DNA from 2 places in the Halomonas sp. BM-2019 genome. Region 2 is predicted to be linked to the other one. Evidence: predicted binding sites of a transcription regulator. Region 2 holds the regulator's gene; the other holds the start of a gene.
What was found. Region 2 encodes PhoB, which activates phosphate uptake and scavenging genes when phosphate is short. Its sites were predicted from a motif close to TGTCATANNNNTGTCANA; they were not measured.
Positions count from the first base shown of each region.

Region 1 (7,370 bases), 220 kb from region 2:
TGGCGCAGCACCTTGCGGCGGATGGAGCGCTCGAGCTCGTTGACGGCGCCGTCGCGCTTGTAGAGCGGGTCGCGCACCTTCTCGGCGGGCACGGTGCTGTAGAGCACCTCGTTGGCGCGGGTGAACATCCAGGCGCCGTGCTCGAGCATCCGGGTCAGATCCTCGTAGGCCAGGTCGATGCTGTTCTCCGTGGTGAGCGCGCTATAGAGCTGTCGAAACATGGGTACCTCCCGGTTGGCCGCGCTCAGCGCAGGCGCATGAACAGTTCGGTGGCGGTGATGCCGAGCAGCGGGACCACCAGGAATACGCCGATCAGGAACAGGAAGGCGTAACGAACCTGCCGGCCTGCCAGGCGGCCGTACCAGGTGGCGATGCGAAGCGGGATATAGCGCAGTGGCCACCAGATGGCGGTGCCCGACAGATTAAAGATGACATGGAACAGCGCTACCGTCATGGCCGCGGCGACGGGGTTGGCGGTGGCGGCCAGCACGCTGGTCACGGTGGTGCCGAGGTTGGCGCCCATCATGAAGGGCAGCACCCGGCGCAGGCGCACCACCCCGGCCCCGGCCAGCGGCACCATCAGGCTGCTGGTGATGGTGCTGGACTGCACCAGCACGGTGGAGATCACCCCCACCCCGTAAGCGCGGGCATCGGTGCGGAAGAAGTAGGTGCGGAACAGGCCATCCATATGGCGCAGCAGGGCACCGCGCAGGTTCTGCACCATGAACACCAGCGCCGCGAACATCAGCGCCATGCCCAGGCCGGCCACGAAGAGCCCCGCCGCGGCGGGGCTCGGCATCAGGGTGGCGCCCAGCCAGTTGGCGGCATCCACGATGGGGGCGGTGATCACCTTGATGGGGCTGTTGGGGCGGGCGACCTCCTCGAGGCCGATCAGCTCCGCCAACCAGCCGGCCAGCCGGCTGAAGATGCCGCGGCCGCCCTCGTGGAATAGCCCGGTGAGCCACTCCAGGGGGAAGACCACCATCACGGTGAGGATGTTGAAGAAGTCGTGCATCATCGCCGCGGTGAAGGAGCGGCGGAAGTTGCGCTTGATGCGCACGTTGGCCAGGGCCACGATCACCCCGGTCACCGCGGTGCCGATATTGGCCCCCATGATGGCGAACACGGCGGTGCCCAGCGTCATCTCGCCGCTGGCGACCAGGGTAACGATCAGCGCCGAGGTGAACGATGAACTCTGCACGACCATGGTGACCAGCACGCCGGCCATCAGGGCGATGAAGGGGTTCTCGCCGTAGGCGAAGGCGCGGGTCAGGACATCGCTGTCGCCGCCGAAGGTGCCGAGGCCGGCGCCCAGCACGTTGAGGGCGGCCAGGAAGAGGTAGAGGCACAGGCCAGCGTAGATGCCCCTCAGCCAGGCGGGTACCTCGCGGGGCGCCTGGCGGGAGAGGGCGGGACGATCGGATGGGGCTCCGAGGTTCGACATGAGCGGTCTGCCATGTTGGTGGACGATCCCTTCGTGACGATACGATGACGGTTCCATGTCAGTGCGCGCACGGTATCCTCCCCGTGTGACACTTTGATGACAAGCCTTGATGGCGGCCTCGCCGCCCCGGCTCGCTGCCTCGGGGGAGGGCCGGGGGCTGTGCACCGCCCTGCAAGGTAGCACTCCGCAGGGGAGCGTGAAGGGACGACACCCTCGCCGCGAGCCTCGTGTGGGGGGGGGGGCGGCGACAGGGTGTTGGCGCCGCGGCGGTGCTAGGCTTGTCTCATCGCCGATACCGGAGACGCCCATGGCCCGCTTCCCCGCCGCCCGAAGACTCGCCGCCCTGCTGCTGGCCCTGCTGCTGCCCCTGCCCGCCCTCGCCCAGGGGCCGGACAGCGAATGGCAGGCCTATGAATCGGCCCTGGTCGACGGGGCCCGCCACGCCGGCTATTGGCAGGCGGGCTGGACGACCTTCTATGCCGGCAGCCTGGCGCTCAACGCCTGGCAGGCCAGCGAGGCGAGCGACCGCGACGATCGCTACGACGCCCGGGTGGGGGTGGTGAAGTCGGCCCTGGCCCTGGGCGGCATGTTCCTCGACCGCCAGCCGCACCCCGCCGCCCTGGACGAGCTCCAGGCGGGCGAGCCGGGGGATATCGCGGGTGCCCGGCGGCTGCTCGAGGCGGTGGCCGAGGAGGAGCGCCGGCGGCGCAGCCTGGAGGCACGGCTCGGCTCCCTGGCGGTGAATACCGCGGCGGGGCTACTGATCGCCGTGGGCGATGGCCGCGAGCGCGACGGCGCCCTCAACTTCGCCACCGGCATGCTGATCAACGAACTGCAGCTGCAGACCCAGCCGCGCCAGGCCACGGCGGCGGTGAACCGCTTCCAGCCGGCCCGGGTGTCGATGGGCGAGCTGCGCCTGGAGGGGGAATACGCCCTGCTGGTGGGGCCGAACCAGCTGGGCGTCGCCCTGCGCTACTGAGCCTGCTGCCCGGCCGCCGTGGCCGGCGCCGGAATCCGATGCTTGTTCCTTTCGCCTCTACCCGATATGTTATAACATTCCTGAGGCCATCAGGGTTGCCCTGGCGCGCGTCGCCGTCGCCCGGCAGGCTTGACCCTTCCGCCCTGCCCGATCATTTCTGGGCGCCGACCGTTATGTTATAACTTCGTGTTTTGTGAACGAGGTCTCTCCCATGGCACACCGGTCACACCATCACCGCCCCGAAGGGCCCTGCCACTTCTCGCTGATGTCGCTGTCGGTCGGCCGACGGCTGCTGCTCGTCGTCCTGCCGCTGACCCTGCTGTGGCTGGCGGTCGCCTGGGCCGCGGGGTGGTGGAGCTGATGGCCGCCCCCGCCCCCCCCCGTCTGCGCCTCTGCGACCTGCAGCTGGCCCAGGGCAGCCGCACCGTCCTCCAGCACGTCGAAGGTGAGTTCCGCGACGGCGCCATCACCGCCCTGGTCGGCGCCAACGGCACCGGCAAGAGCACCCTGATCCAGGGCATCATGGGCATGCTCAAGCCCATCGCCGGCCGCGTCGAATGCCGAGTGCCCAGGGAGCGGCGCGCCTGGCTGCCCCAGCAGCTGGCCCTCGACCTCTCCTTCCCGATGAGCGTGGAGGAGCTGGTGATGACCGGCAGCTGGCCGAGCCACGGCGCGCTCAAGGGCTACTGCGCCGCCCACTACCGCAAGGGGCGCGAGATCATGGCCCGGCTCGGCATCTCCCACCTGGCCCACCGCCCCCTGGGCGAGCTCTCCGGTGGCCAGCGCCAGCGCGCCCTGATCGGCCGCACCCTGATGCAGGAGGCCGAGCTGCTGCTGCTCGATGAGCCCTTCGCCAACGTCGATGCCGAGACGGTCGACGTGCTGATGACCGTGCTGCGCGACATGGCCAACGACGGCGTCACCCTCATCGTGGTGCTCCACGACCTGGAGCAGCTGGCCCACCTGGCCGATGAGGCGGTTGTGCTGGCCGGCGGCCATGCCCGCTGGGTCTCCGTGGAGAGCTTCCTGCAGTCGCCCCAGGCCCAGGCACCGGTGCCCTTCCTCTCCCGGGGGATCAGCGGGGTGGCCGCATGCTAGGCGAACTGCTCGCATCACTGCACGAGTGGCTGATCGCCCCCTTCGACTACGGCTTCATGAAGCGCGCCCTGATCGCCAGCTTCGCCCTGTCGCTGGCCGCGCCCCCCATGGGCGTGTTCCTGGTGCTGCGCGGCATGAGCCTGATCGGCGATGCCATGGCCCACGCCATCCTGCCCGGGGTGGCGCTGGGCTTCCTGCTGGCCGGCTTCTCGCTGCCGGCCATGAGCCTGGGGGGCATCCTCTCGGGCCTGCTGGTGGCGGGGCTGGCCGGCAGCGTGTCGCAGATGTCCGGCCAGCGCGAGGACGCCGCCATGGCCAGCTTCTTCCTGATCTCGCTGGCCGCCGGGGTGATGCTGGTCTCCCTGGGCGGCAGCAGCGTGGACCTCACCCATGTGCTGTTCGGCTCGATCCTGGCCGTCAACTCCACCTCGCTGCTGCTGATCGCCGCCATCAGCAGCCTGATCGTGATCACCCTGGCGGTGATCTTCCGCGCCCTGGTGGTGGAGTGCCTCGACCCGCTCTTCCTGCGCGGCCAGGGGGTGCGCGGCAGCCTGGCCCACGGCGTCTTCCTGGGCCTGGTGGTGCTCAACCTCACCGCCGGCTTCCAGACCCTGGGCACCCTGATGGCGGTGGGCCTGATGATGCTGCCGGCCACGGCCGCTCGCTTCTGGAGCAAGCGCCTGGAGGGCCTGATCGGCGTGGCCATCGCCATCGCCCTGGTCGCCAGCGCCGGGGGGCTGCTGCTCTCCTACCACCTGAGCATTCCCTCCGGCCCGGCGATCATCCTGCTGGCCGGCGCCGGCTACCTGTTCTCCGCCCTGTTCGGGCGTCACCACAGCCTGCTGCGGCGCCTGCGCCACCGCGCCGCGCCGCTGGGCGCGCCCGAGCCCCACTGATCGGCCACCAAGCCAACCGATAGCCACTAAGCAAGATAGCCAACAAGCAAGGAGTCGTTACCCCATGTCCCTTCTCAAGCCCTCTGCCGCCCTGCTCGGCGTCTCGGCCCTGCTGGCCCTGCCCGCCGCCATCGCCGCCGAGCGCGTCCAGGTGGTCACCAGCTTCAGCATCCTGGCCGACATGGTCGAGAACGTCGGCGGCGAGCACGTCGAGGTCACCGCCCTGGTAGGCCCCGACAGCGACGCCCACGTCTTCTCGCCCACCCCGCGCGACGCCCGCGCCCTGGCCGAGGCCGATCTGGTGGTCTTCAACGGCCTGCTCTTCGAGGGCTGGATGGAACGGCTGATCGATTCCAGCGACTATGCCGGCCCGCTGGTGACCGCCACCGACGGCATCGACAGGCTGGACTACCACGGCCACGACCATGACCACGCCCATGGCCATGACCACGACGATCACGATGACCACGGGCATGATCACGATCACGGACATGACCACGACGATCACGGGCATGACCACGATCACGATGATCACGGGCATGACCACGATCACGATGACCACGGGCATGATCACGATCACGACGACCATGGGCATGACCACGATCACGACGACCATGGGCATGACCACGATCACGACGACCATGGGCATGACCACGATCACGGACATGACCATGATCATGACCATGTGCACGGCGACTATGATCCCCATGCCTGGCAGGATCTCGCCAAGGCCCAGGTCTATGTGGGCAATATCCTCGATGGCCTGATCGAGGCCGACCCGGACAACGAGGCCGCCTACCGCGAGAACGCCGAGCGCTATATCGCCGAGATGCAGGCCATGGACGAGGAGATGCGTCGGCTGATCGGCGAGATTCCCGCCTCCACCAGTGTGATCACCGGCCACGACTCCTTCGGCTACTTCGCCAACGCCTACGGCCTGCGCTTCCTCTCGCCGGTGGGGCTCTCCACCGAGGCGGAGCCGAGTGCGGCCGACATGGCCCGGCTGATCGACGTGATCCGTGAGCAGAACGTCAAGGCGCTGTTCCACGAGAACATGACCAGCCCGGCGATCATCAACCAGCTCGCCGAGGAGACCGGCCTGCCCATCGCCGGCACCCTCTACGCCGACGCCCTGGCCGCGGAGGGCGAGGCCAGCACCTACCTGGGCATGATGCGCCACAACGCCCAGACCCTGCACGACGCCCTGGCCGAGCCGGGCCACGACGACCATGGGCATGATCACGGCCATAGCCACGATCATGGGCATAGCCACGGCCATGGGCATAGCCACTGAGCCGGCCTTGCCTGAGTGATCCAGGGGCGCCTTCGGGCGCCCCTTTTCGTGGCCGCCGCCAGCTATTGGGAGAATGCTAAACTATGGCTGTCACGGGCATTGGTCCATCGTCATCACAAGGAGCCCCACCCCATGCGACTCACCCGCGAACAACGGGAGACCATCGCATCCTGCGTCCGCGAGTTCGCAGGAGTAGGCAGCGAGGTCCGGGTGTTCGGTTCCCGCCTGGACGACAGTCGCCGCGGCGGAGACCTCGACATCCTGATCATCACCGCGCAGCCGCTGCCGCGTCTGACGCTGGCCGACCTCAAGTACGCGCTTGAGCAGGCACTCTACCTGCCTGTGGATATCCTGAATTATCCACAGGGCCAACCCCCCACACCTTTCCAGGCCATCGCCCTCTCGCAGGCCCAGCCCCTGGATGATGCCGCATGAGTGCCGATCTGCTTGCCGAGCAACATCGGCACCTGGCCAGGCTGCTGGAGGCCATCCAGCGCTGTGCCTGGTTCCTCCATGAGTCCGAGGCCAAGATCGACTGGCCCATCGAGGCAGGTTGGCTGGGCAAGCACAAGAAGGACGTGGAGCTCTTCGAGACCCTGGCCGCCATCAACGAACGTTTTGCCAAACTGCAGGACACCCTGGCATCCGCCATGCGCCATAGCGCCCTGTTGATGGGCGAACCCACCGACAGCTTCCTCAAGGTGCTGGCTTTCTTCGAGAAACAAGGGGTCATCGACACCATGGGTGACTGGCAGCGCTGCCGGACCGTGCGCAACATGGCGGCTCACGACTACGCCACGGACTACGGGGAGATCGCCGAGCATTTCAATCTCCTGCATCAACTCAGCGACATGCTCTATCGCTGCGCCCGGCGATTGCTCGAACTGTGCGATACCCTGCTCGACATCCGCCCCGCCAGCGACGACTTCACCGAGGAGTTCAACCGACTCTTCGCCTGACAGTCCCGCCATGCCTGGCCTCCACCGGGCCCACAAGTGCTACGCCACGGCTAGGGGGAAGGAAGATGGAACCGCCGATCACGTCATTGATCCATCATGCGACGCTGGCACCCTCCGGCCACAACACCCAGCCGTGGCGGTTCTCGGCGGACCACGACACCATCCGGATCTATCCGGATCTCGGCCGCCGGCTACCGATCGTCGACCCCGATGACCACGCCCTCTACATCAGCCTCGGCTGCGCGCTGGAGAATCTCGTCATTGCCGCCACGCATCACGGCCTGGCCGCCACGGTCGACTACTTCCCGGCGGACGAGGAGGACGCCTGCCTTCGGGTCCGCTTGACCCCGAACGGCGAGGGTGACGATGGCGAGGAAGCGCTGTTTCGCGCGATTGCCCTGCGCCAGTCGAACCGGCGGCGCTATGACGGGAAGCGCATCCCGGATGACGCCGTCGCCCGGCTGCTGGCCGCCAATCGCCACGACGCGGTGACCCTGTTGGCGTTTCGCCCCGACCAGCCGGAGGTCGAACCCCTCATCGACTTCGTCGAGGCGGGCAACCTGGCCCAGTTCCGGGATGCGGCCTTCGTCGATGAACTGGTCTCCTGGATCCGCTTCTCGAAGCAGGAAGCCCGTCATCGCCAGGATGGGTTGACCGCCGCGGCGCTGGGCTTTCCGTCCATCCCCCGGTGGCTGGGAAC
Region 1 is NZ_CP071922.1:522,898-530,267, reverse strand. It holds gene J5F18_RS02700 (PhoU domain-containing protein) at 1-221, opposite strand, end outside; gene J5F18_RS02695 (Na/Pi symporter) at 245-1,444, opposite strand; gene J5F18_RS02690 (hypothetical protein) at 1,752-2,423, shown strand; gene J5F18_RS02685 (hypothetical protein) at 2,635-2,784, shown strand; gene J5F18_RS02680 (metal ABC transporter ATP-binding protein) at 2,784-3,521, shown strand; gene J5F18_RS02675 (metal ABC transporter permease) at 3,527-4,417, shown strand; gene J5F18_RS02670 (zinc ABC transporter substrate-binding protein) at 4,482-5,711, shown strand; gene J5F18_RS02665 (nucleotidyltransferase domain-containing protein) at 5,844-6,146, shown strand; gene J5F18_RS02660 (hypothetical protein) at 6,143-6,670, shown strand; partial or broken gene J5F18_RS02655 (hypothetical protein) at 6,736-7,370, shown strand, end outside.
Region 1: a site for PhoB is predicted at 1,529-1,546, ahead of J5F18_RS02695 (Na/Pi symporter). Genes of this name have one in related genera too.

Region 2 (7,370 bases):
GGGCCCTGGCCCTGGCTGGCCGCCGGCAGCGTGGCCCTCTCGCTGCTGCTGCTGGCCGGGCTCTTGACCCTGCTGGCGGTGCGCGGCCTGGGCCACTTCTGGCCGGCGCCGCTCTCCCTGGTGACCCTGGAGGATGGTCGCCAGCTCGCCGGCCAGGCGGTTCGCGAGGAGCGCCTGCCCGACGGCGCGGGGCGCGAGCGCCTCTACCTGACCGCCAACCGCGACCTGGACGGCGCCATCTGGACCTGGGTGACCCGGGAGGAGATCGCCGACGAGCGTCGGCCCCGGGAGCTGGTGGTGCTGGAGCGCGCTCGCTGGGGGAACTTCCACGGACGCCTGCTGGCCCTCGAGAATGCCGAAGGGCGCGTCGAGGGCGCGGCCGCCTGGCCGGCGCTGCAGGCGCGCCTGGGGGAGCTGGCGGCGCTGCGGGCGGAGCGCGACCGCCTGCGCGACGCTGCGGTGCCGCTGATGCGTCGCCTGGAGCGGGACCCCGGGGTGGCGGCCGAACTGGCCCGAACCAGCGACCGGATCCGCGCGCTGCAGGCGCGCATGGAGGGCGATACCCTGCACCTGGAGAGCGTCGACGGGCGCCGCCTGGCGCAGCCGCTGGCGCAGGTGCTGGGCGCGTGGCGGCCCAACGCCATGTCGCCACCCCAGAAGCTGGCCGCCTGGGCGAGCGGCGTGTGGCGCTTCCTCTCCGAGGGACCCCGCGCCGCCAATACCGCCGGCGGCGTCTGGCCGGCGATCTTCGGTACCGTGCTGATGGTGCTGCTGATGTCGGTGGTGGTCACCCCCTTCGGCGTGCTGGCGGCCATCTACCTCAACGAGGTGGCCCACCAGGGGCGCTTCACCCGTCTGGTGCGGATCGCCGTGCGTAACCTCGCCGGGGTGCCCTCCATCGTCTACGGGGTGTTCGGGCTGGGGGTCTTCGTCTACGGCATCGGCGGCACCCTCGACGAGTGGTTCTTCGCCGACCAGCTCCCGTCGCCCACCTTCGGCACCGGGGGCCTGCTGTGGGCCTCCCTGACCCTGGCGCTGCTGACCCTGCCGGTGGTGATCGTGGCCACCGAGGAGGGGCTGGCCCGGGTGCCCGACCACCAGCGCGAGGGGGCTCTGGCGCTGGGCGCCACCCGCATGGAGATGCTCACCCGGGTGGTGCTGCCGATGACCGCCCCGGCGATGCTCACCGGGGTGATCCTGGCCATCGCCCGGGCCGCCGGTGAGGTGGCGCCGCTGATGCTGGTGGGGGTCGCCAAGCTGGCGCCCCAGGTGCCGGTGGACGGCGAATTTCCCTTCCTGCATCTTGAGAGGAAGTTCATGCACCTGGGCTATCACATCTATGACGCGGCCTTCCACGGCGGCGATGTCCAGGCGGCGCTGCCGCTGGTCTACGCCACGGCGCTGCTGCTGGTGCTGGTGATCCTGGTGCTTAACCTGACTGCAATATTCCTGCGCCATCATCTGAGGGCGCGCCACGGGGCGCTGCCGCGTCGCTAGCGGTGGCGCTCGAAGGAGTATAAGCCCGATGTCCGTCTTCTCGCCGCGGCCGGCTGCGGCTGGCCCGATCATCGACCTCAACCCGGCGTCCTGCTGCCTGGAGATCGAGGGGCTTAGCCTCGCCTACGGTGGCTCACCGGCGCTGCGCGAGCTGACACTACGCGTGCCACGCCACCGGGTCACGGCCTTCATCGGACCCTCCGGCTGCGGCAAGTCGACGCTGCTGCGCGTGCTCAACCGGCTCCATGACCTCAACGACGAGGTGAGCCTGACCGGACGGATCCGGCTCGAGGGGCAGGACATCCATGCGCCCGAGGTCGCGGTGGCCGAGCTGCGGCGACGGGTGGGGATGGTCTTCCAGGCGCCCAACCCCTTCCCCATGTCGATCTACGACAACGTGGCCTTCGGGCTGCGCCTGCAGGGGGGCATCCGCAAGCGCCAGCTGGACGATATCGTCGAGTGGGCGCTGCAGTCGGCGGCGCTGTGGGAGGAGGTGAAGGACCGCCTGAGGAGCTCGGCCTGGACCCTCTCGGGCGGCCAGCAGCAGCGGCTGGTGATCGCCCGGACCCTGGCGGTGCGCCCCGAGGTGCTGCTGCTCGACGAGCCGGCCTCGGCGCTGGACCCCATTTCGACGCTGAAGATCGAGGAGTTGATCCGCAACCTGAAGTCGCAGCTGACCCTGGTGCTGGTCACCCACAACATGCAGCAGGCGGCGCGGGTATCCGACTACACCGCCTTCCTGCAGGAGGGCGAGCTGGTGGAGTACGGTCCCACCCAGACTCTGTTCACCAATCCGCGCCTGCGGCGCACCGAGAACTACATCACCGGCCGCCTGGCCTGACGGCCGGGCCCAAGGAGAGTCTCATGGACATCACCAGCGATATCCACAGCCGGCACATCTCGCGGCAGTTCAACCAGGAGCTCGAGGAGCTCAAGACCCACCTCATGGCCATGGGCGGCCTGGTGGAGAAGCAGATCCAGGAGGCGGTGGCGGCGCTGCTCGAAGGCGACTCCGCCCTGGCCCGCCGCGTGGTGGAGAATGACCGCGCGGTCAACGACATGCAGATCAAGATCGATGAGGAGTGCACCCAGGTGCTGGCGCGCCGCCAGCCGGCCGCCTCGGACCTGCGGCTGGTGCTGGCGGTGATCCGCGCCGCCTCCGACCTGGAGCGCATCGGCGACGAGGCGAGCAAGATCGCCCGCAATGCCGGCGACCTGATCGCCGCCGACAACGGCACCCGCGGCTTCGTCGAGGTGCGCATGATCAGCGAGCACGTGCGGCGCATGGTGCGCGATGCCCTGACCTCCTTCGCCCGCTTCGACACCGAGCTGGCCCTGAAGCTGGTCCACGAGGACGAGGAGGTGGACGAGGAGTACCGCACCGCCATGCGTTCGCTGATGACCTTCATGATGGAGGACGCCCGCTCGATCTCGCCGATCCTCAGCCTGATGTGGATCCTGCGCGCCCTGGAGCGCATCGGCGACCACGCCAACAACCTGGCGGAGTACGTGGTCTACCTGGTCAAGGGGGCCGGCCACCGCCCCCGGCGGTGGCTGGCGTCGTTGCGATGCCCGGCAGGTGGCCCCGGCGACACCTTGTCGCGTTGAAACCCGCCTGGCCCCTCGCCTGCTATGCTCGGGGAAATCCCCACAAGGACCCCTGACCCATGCGAATGCCTGCCTTCCTGCTGCTGGCCGCCGGCCTGAGCGTCTCTACCGCTGCCTCTGCGTCAGCCCTGGCCCATGAGTACGTGCTGGAGGATCTGGTCGTGGTGCACCCCTTCGCCACGCCTGCCCCGCCCGGCGTGCCCCATGCGGCGGCCTACGTGGATATCCGGGTGGAGGGCGACACCCCCGCCGCGCTGGTGGGTGCCACGACCCCGGCCAGCGACTCGGTCGAGCTGCACGACATGCAGATGGACGGCGGCGTGATGCGGATGCGCCGGGTCGAGCGCATCGAGGTGCCCGCGGGCACCCTCCAGACCATGCGGCCGGGTGGCGGCTACCACCTGATGCTGATGGACCTGAAGGCGCCGCTGCGCCTGGGGGAGCGGTTCCCGATGACCCTGGAGTTCGCCGAGCGCGGCGAGGTCGAGGTGGAGGTGTGGGTACAGGGCGCCGATGCAGGCAGCGAGGCCGCCGACGGCCACCATCACCCAGACTGAGACGGCACCCCGGGGTCAGGCCGTGCCGGTGGCCCCGCTCCGGGCGGCCGCGGTCAGGCGTTGGGCCGGGAAGTGGCAGCGGAAGCGGGCGCCCTGGCCGGGTCGTGAGTCGATCTCCAGCCGGGCGTCGTGGCGCAGCAGCACGTGCTTGACGATGGCCAACCCCAGGCCGGTGCCGCCGGTAGCAGTGCTGCGCCCCTTGTCGACTCGGTAGAAGCGCTCGGTAAGCCGCGGCAGGTGTACCGGGTCGATGCCCTCGCCGTCATCCTCCACCTCCAGGCAGGCGTCGTCGCCCTGGGCGCGCCAGCGCAGCACGATTTGGCTTCCCGGCGGGGTGTAGCGCACCGCGTTGAAGGCCAGGTTGGAGAGCGCGCTATGGATCTCCTGCTCGCTGCCGATCAGCGCCCGGGGCTCGTCCAGTTCCACCTCGATGGTCTGGCGGCCGGCGGAGAGGACCGCCGCATCGCGCTGGACGCGCGCCAGCATCGCCGCCATGTCCAGGCGCACGTGATCCTCGCCGCCCCGGTCGATCTCCAGGCGGGAGAGCAGCAGCAGGTCGCTGACCAGGTTCTGCATGCGTACCGTCTGCTCCTGCATCCGGGGCAGGCCCCGGGCGAAGCGCGACGGCAGCTGGTCGGCATAGGTGGCGTAGGTCTCCAGGTAGCCGGCCAACACGGTGAGCGGGGTGCGCAGTTCGTGGGAGACGTTGGCCACGAAGTCGCGGCGCATCTCCTCCAGGCGATGCAGGCGGGTGATGTCGCGGGCCATCAGCAGCCGCTCGTCGTCGCCGTAGAGGGTGATCTGGCACTGCAGTACCATCTGTTCATCGATGGGCGAGGCGAGGGTCAAGGGCTCGCGGTAGTCGCGACGATGGAAGTAGTCGACGAAGCGCGGGTCGCGCACCAGATTGGTGATGTGGTGCCCGCGGTCATGGGCGGCGCGCAGGCCCAGCATGCGCTCGGCGGCGCTGTTCCACCACTCCATGTCGCCATGGCGGTCCAGCATCACCACGCTGTCGCGCATCGCCTCCGAGGATTCCTGGATGCGGCGCAGGGTGCGCAGCAGTCGCTCCTGGGTCTGCCGCTGGCCCTTCTGGTAGCGGTAGAGGCGATCGAGCAGGTCGCCCCAGATGCCCGAGGCAGCTGGCGGCTCCGACTGGGCATCGAGGGTCAGCCAGCGGTAGAGGCGGCAGAGCTGGCGCAGGTGGTAGCCGAGACAGGCGGCCAGACCCACGGCCAGGCCGGGCCAGGGGAGTGACAGTAGCCAGCCCACCAGCAGGCCGATGCCGACCAGCAGGATGAGGCGCCACAGCTCCCGCCGCCAGAGGCCCACGTCAGACCTTGGCGGAGAACCGATAGCCGGTACCGCGAACCGTCTGGACCAGGTGCTGGTGGCGGTTGCCCAGCGCCTTGCGCAGCCGGCGGATATGCACGTCCACGGTGCGCTCCTCCACGTAGACATTACCACCCCACACCTGATCCAGCAGCTGGCTGCGGGTGTAGGCGCGCTCCTGGTGCGTCATGAAGAACTGCAGCAGGCGGTACTCGGTGGGCCCCATCTCCACGGCATGGCCATCGGCGCTGACCCGGTGGCTTACCGGGTCGAGCAGTAGCCCCTCCACCTCCACGGCCTCCTCGACGCCCTGGGGCGTGGCACGGCGTAGCACGGCCTTGAGGCGGGCCACCAGCTCCCGCGGCGAGAAGGGCTTGGTGATGTAGTCGTCAGCGCCGGCCTCCAACCCCTGGACCTTGTTGTCCTCCTCGCCCTTGGCGGTGAGCAGGATGATGGGCAGCTCCGCGGTGGTCGGCTCGCGCTTGAGCCGGCGAGCCAGCTCGATGCCGCTGGTGCCGGGCATCATCCAGTCGAGCAGCACCAGGTCGGGCTGGTGGTCGACCACCATGGCATGGGCGGCCTGGGCGTTGTCGGCCTCGAGCACGCGGTAGTCGGCCATCTCCAGCGCCACCGCGATCATCTCGCGGATCGGTGCCTCATCATCGACGATCAGTACGGTCTTGGCGGTCATCCGGGAGCCTCATCAGCAGTGACGGATCGATGACGATCACACCATGGGATTATGACACTAGCGTGACATCCCTGCCCGTCAGCTCCCCGCGGTTGGCCACAGGCTGAGGGCGATGCCGGCGAATACCAGCAGGCCCGACCAGTGGTTGTTGAGGAAGGCCCGAAAGCAGGGGTCGCGCTCCCGGGTGCGGATCAGCCAGTGCTGGAAGGCGAAGGTGGCCGCCATGGCGGCCAGGCCCAGCCAGAAGAAGCCGCCCAGTGCCAGCCGGGTTCCGGCCCAGGCCAGCAGCACCAGGGTCATCCCCTGGAGCAGGCCGATCATCAGCCGGTCGGCGCGGCCGAAGAGCACCGCGGTGGACTTGATGCCGATCTTCAGGTCGTCGTCGCGGTCGACCATGGCGTACTGGGTGTCGTAGGCCACGGTCCAGGCGACGTTGGCGGCGAACAGCAGCCAGGCCTCGAAGGGCACATGGCCGAGTACCGCGCCGAAGGCCATGGGGATGGCCCAGGAAAAGGCCGCGCCGAGGAACAGCTGGGGCAGGTGGGTGTAGCGCTTCATGAACGGATAGATGAAGGCCAGCACCACGCCTACCAGGGAGAGCATCACGGTGAAGAGGTTGGTGAACCAGACCAGCACGAAGGCCGCCATCACCAGGATCAGGAACAGCGCCTGGGCTTCGCCCTCGCTGATGCGCCCGGTGGCCAGGGGGCGGTTCCGGGTGCGCTTCACATGGCCATCGAAGTGGCGGTCGGCATAGTCGTTGACCACGCAGCCGGCAGCGCGCATCAGGTAGACCCCGGCGACGAAGATCAGCAGCACATCCCGGCCGGGGAGGCCCTCGGCGGCCACCCAGAGCGCCCACAGGGTGGGCCACATCAGCAGCCAGGTGCCGATGGGACGGTCCAGGCGCATCAGCTGCAGGAAATCGGGTACCCGGGCCAGGCCCTTGGGGCGCATCAGGGAACGGTCCATCTCTACCTCATGAAAGTCGTCGATTACCGCGGTTTCAGCAATGAAGTTGGTTCTTCACACCCGGAGTGAGTCTGTACGGTATGGGAGGTGATGTAGGAGGCCGGCTTTGCCGGGCGAATGGAGGCCGAAGGACTCCCAGGCGGCTGGTACCAGCCTAAGTGGCACAGCCAGGGCGCCTTCGGCGCCATTCGCTCGGAATCCGAGCTCCCACACGGCAGTAGCACGCCTGTTCTGTGAAGAGCCCAGAGCCTAGCGCGAAGGAAGGCCGAGGTCATCCGCCATGGCCTCCAGGAACCACTCCTGGACCAGCACCCGGAAGGCGCCGCGGCGGAACACCGAGCGTCGCCCCCAGGGGCCGCGGGCCTGGTGGAAGCCCGCCGGCGCGGCGGTGACCTCGATCTCCCCGCGCTCGAGGCCCGGCTGGCGGAACAGCCAGGTGCCCAGGGAGCGCTCGCCCAGGTGGGCGAGGTCGTGCTCCGGCAGGCCCTCCAGCGGCGCCACTGAACGGGCCACCACCCAGGGACACTCACCCAGACAGAGCGCCACTTCGCGCAGCCAGGCGCGCTGGCCGGCGGCGATGCCCAGCGCCTGGGCCTCGTCCCGCCGCGGGGTGCCGAGGTGCTGGTCGAGCAGCCGGACGCGGAACGGGCGAGGGGCCCCGGCCTCGGTGAGGCGCAGGGTCAGGGAGTCCCGGGAACCGACCCAGCGGCGCC
Region 2 is NZ_CP071922.1:307,196-314,565, forward strand. It holds gene pstA (phosphate ABC transporter permease PstA) at 1-1,497, shown strand, start outside; gene pstB (phosphate ABC transporter ATP-binding protein PstB) at 1,526-2,338, shown strand; gene phoU (phosphate signaling complex protein PhoU) at 2,362-3,105, shown strand; gene J5F18_RS01600 (copper chaperone PCu(A)C) at 3,165-3,662, shown strand; gene phoR (phosphate regulon sensor histidine kinase PhoR) at 3,678-4,994, opposite strand; gene phoB (phosphate regulon transcriptional regulator PhoB) at 4,996-5,685, opposite strand; gene ubiA (4-hydroxybenzoate octaprenyltransferase) at 5,764-6,657, opposite strand; gene J5F18_RS01620 (chorismate lyase) at 6,907-7,370, opposite strand, start outside.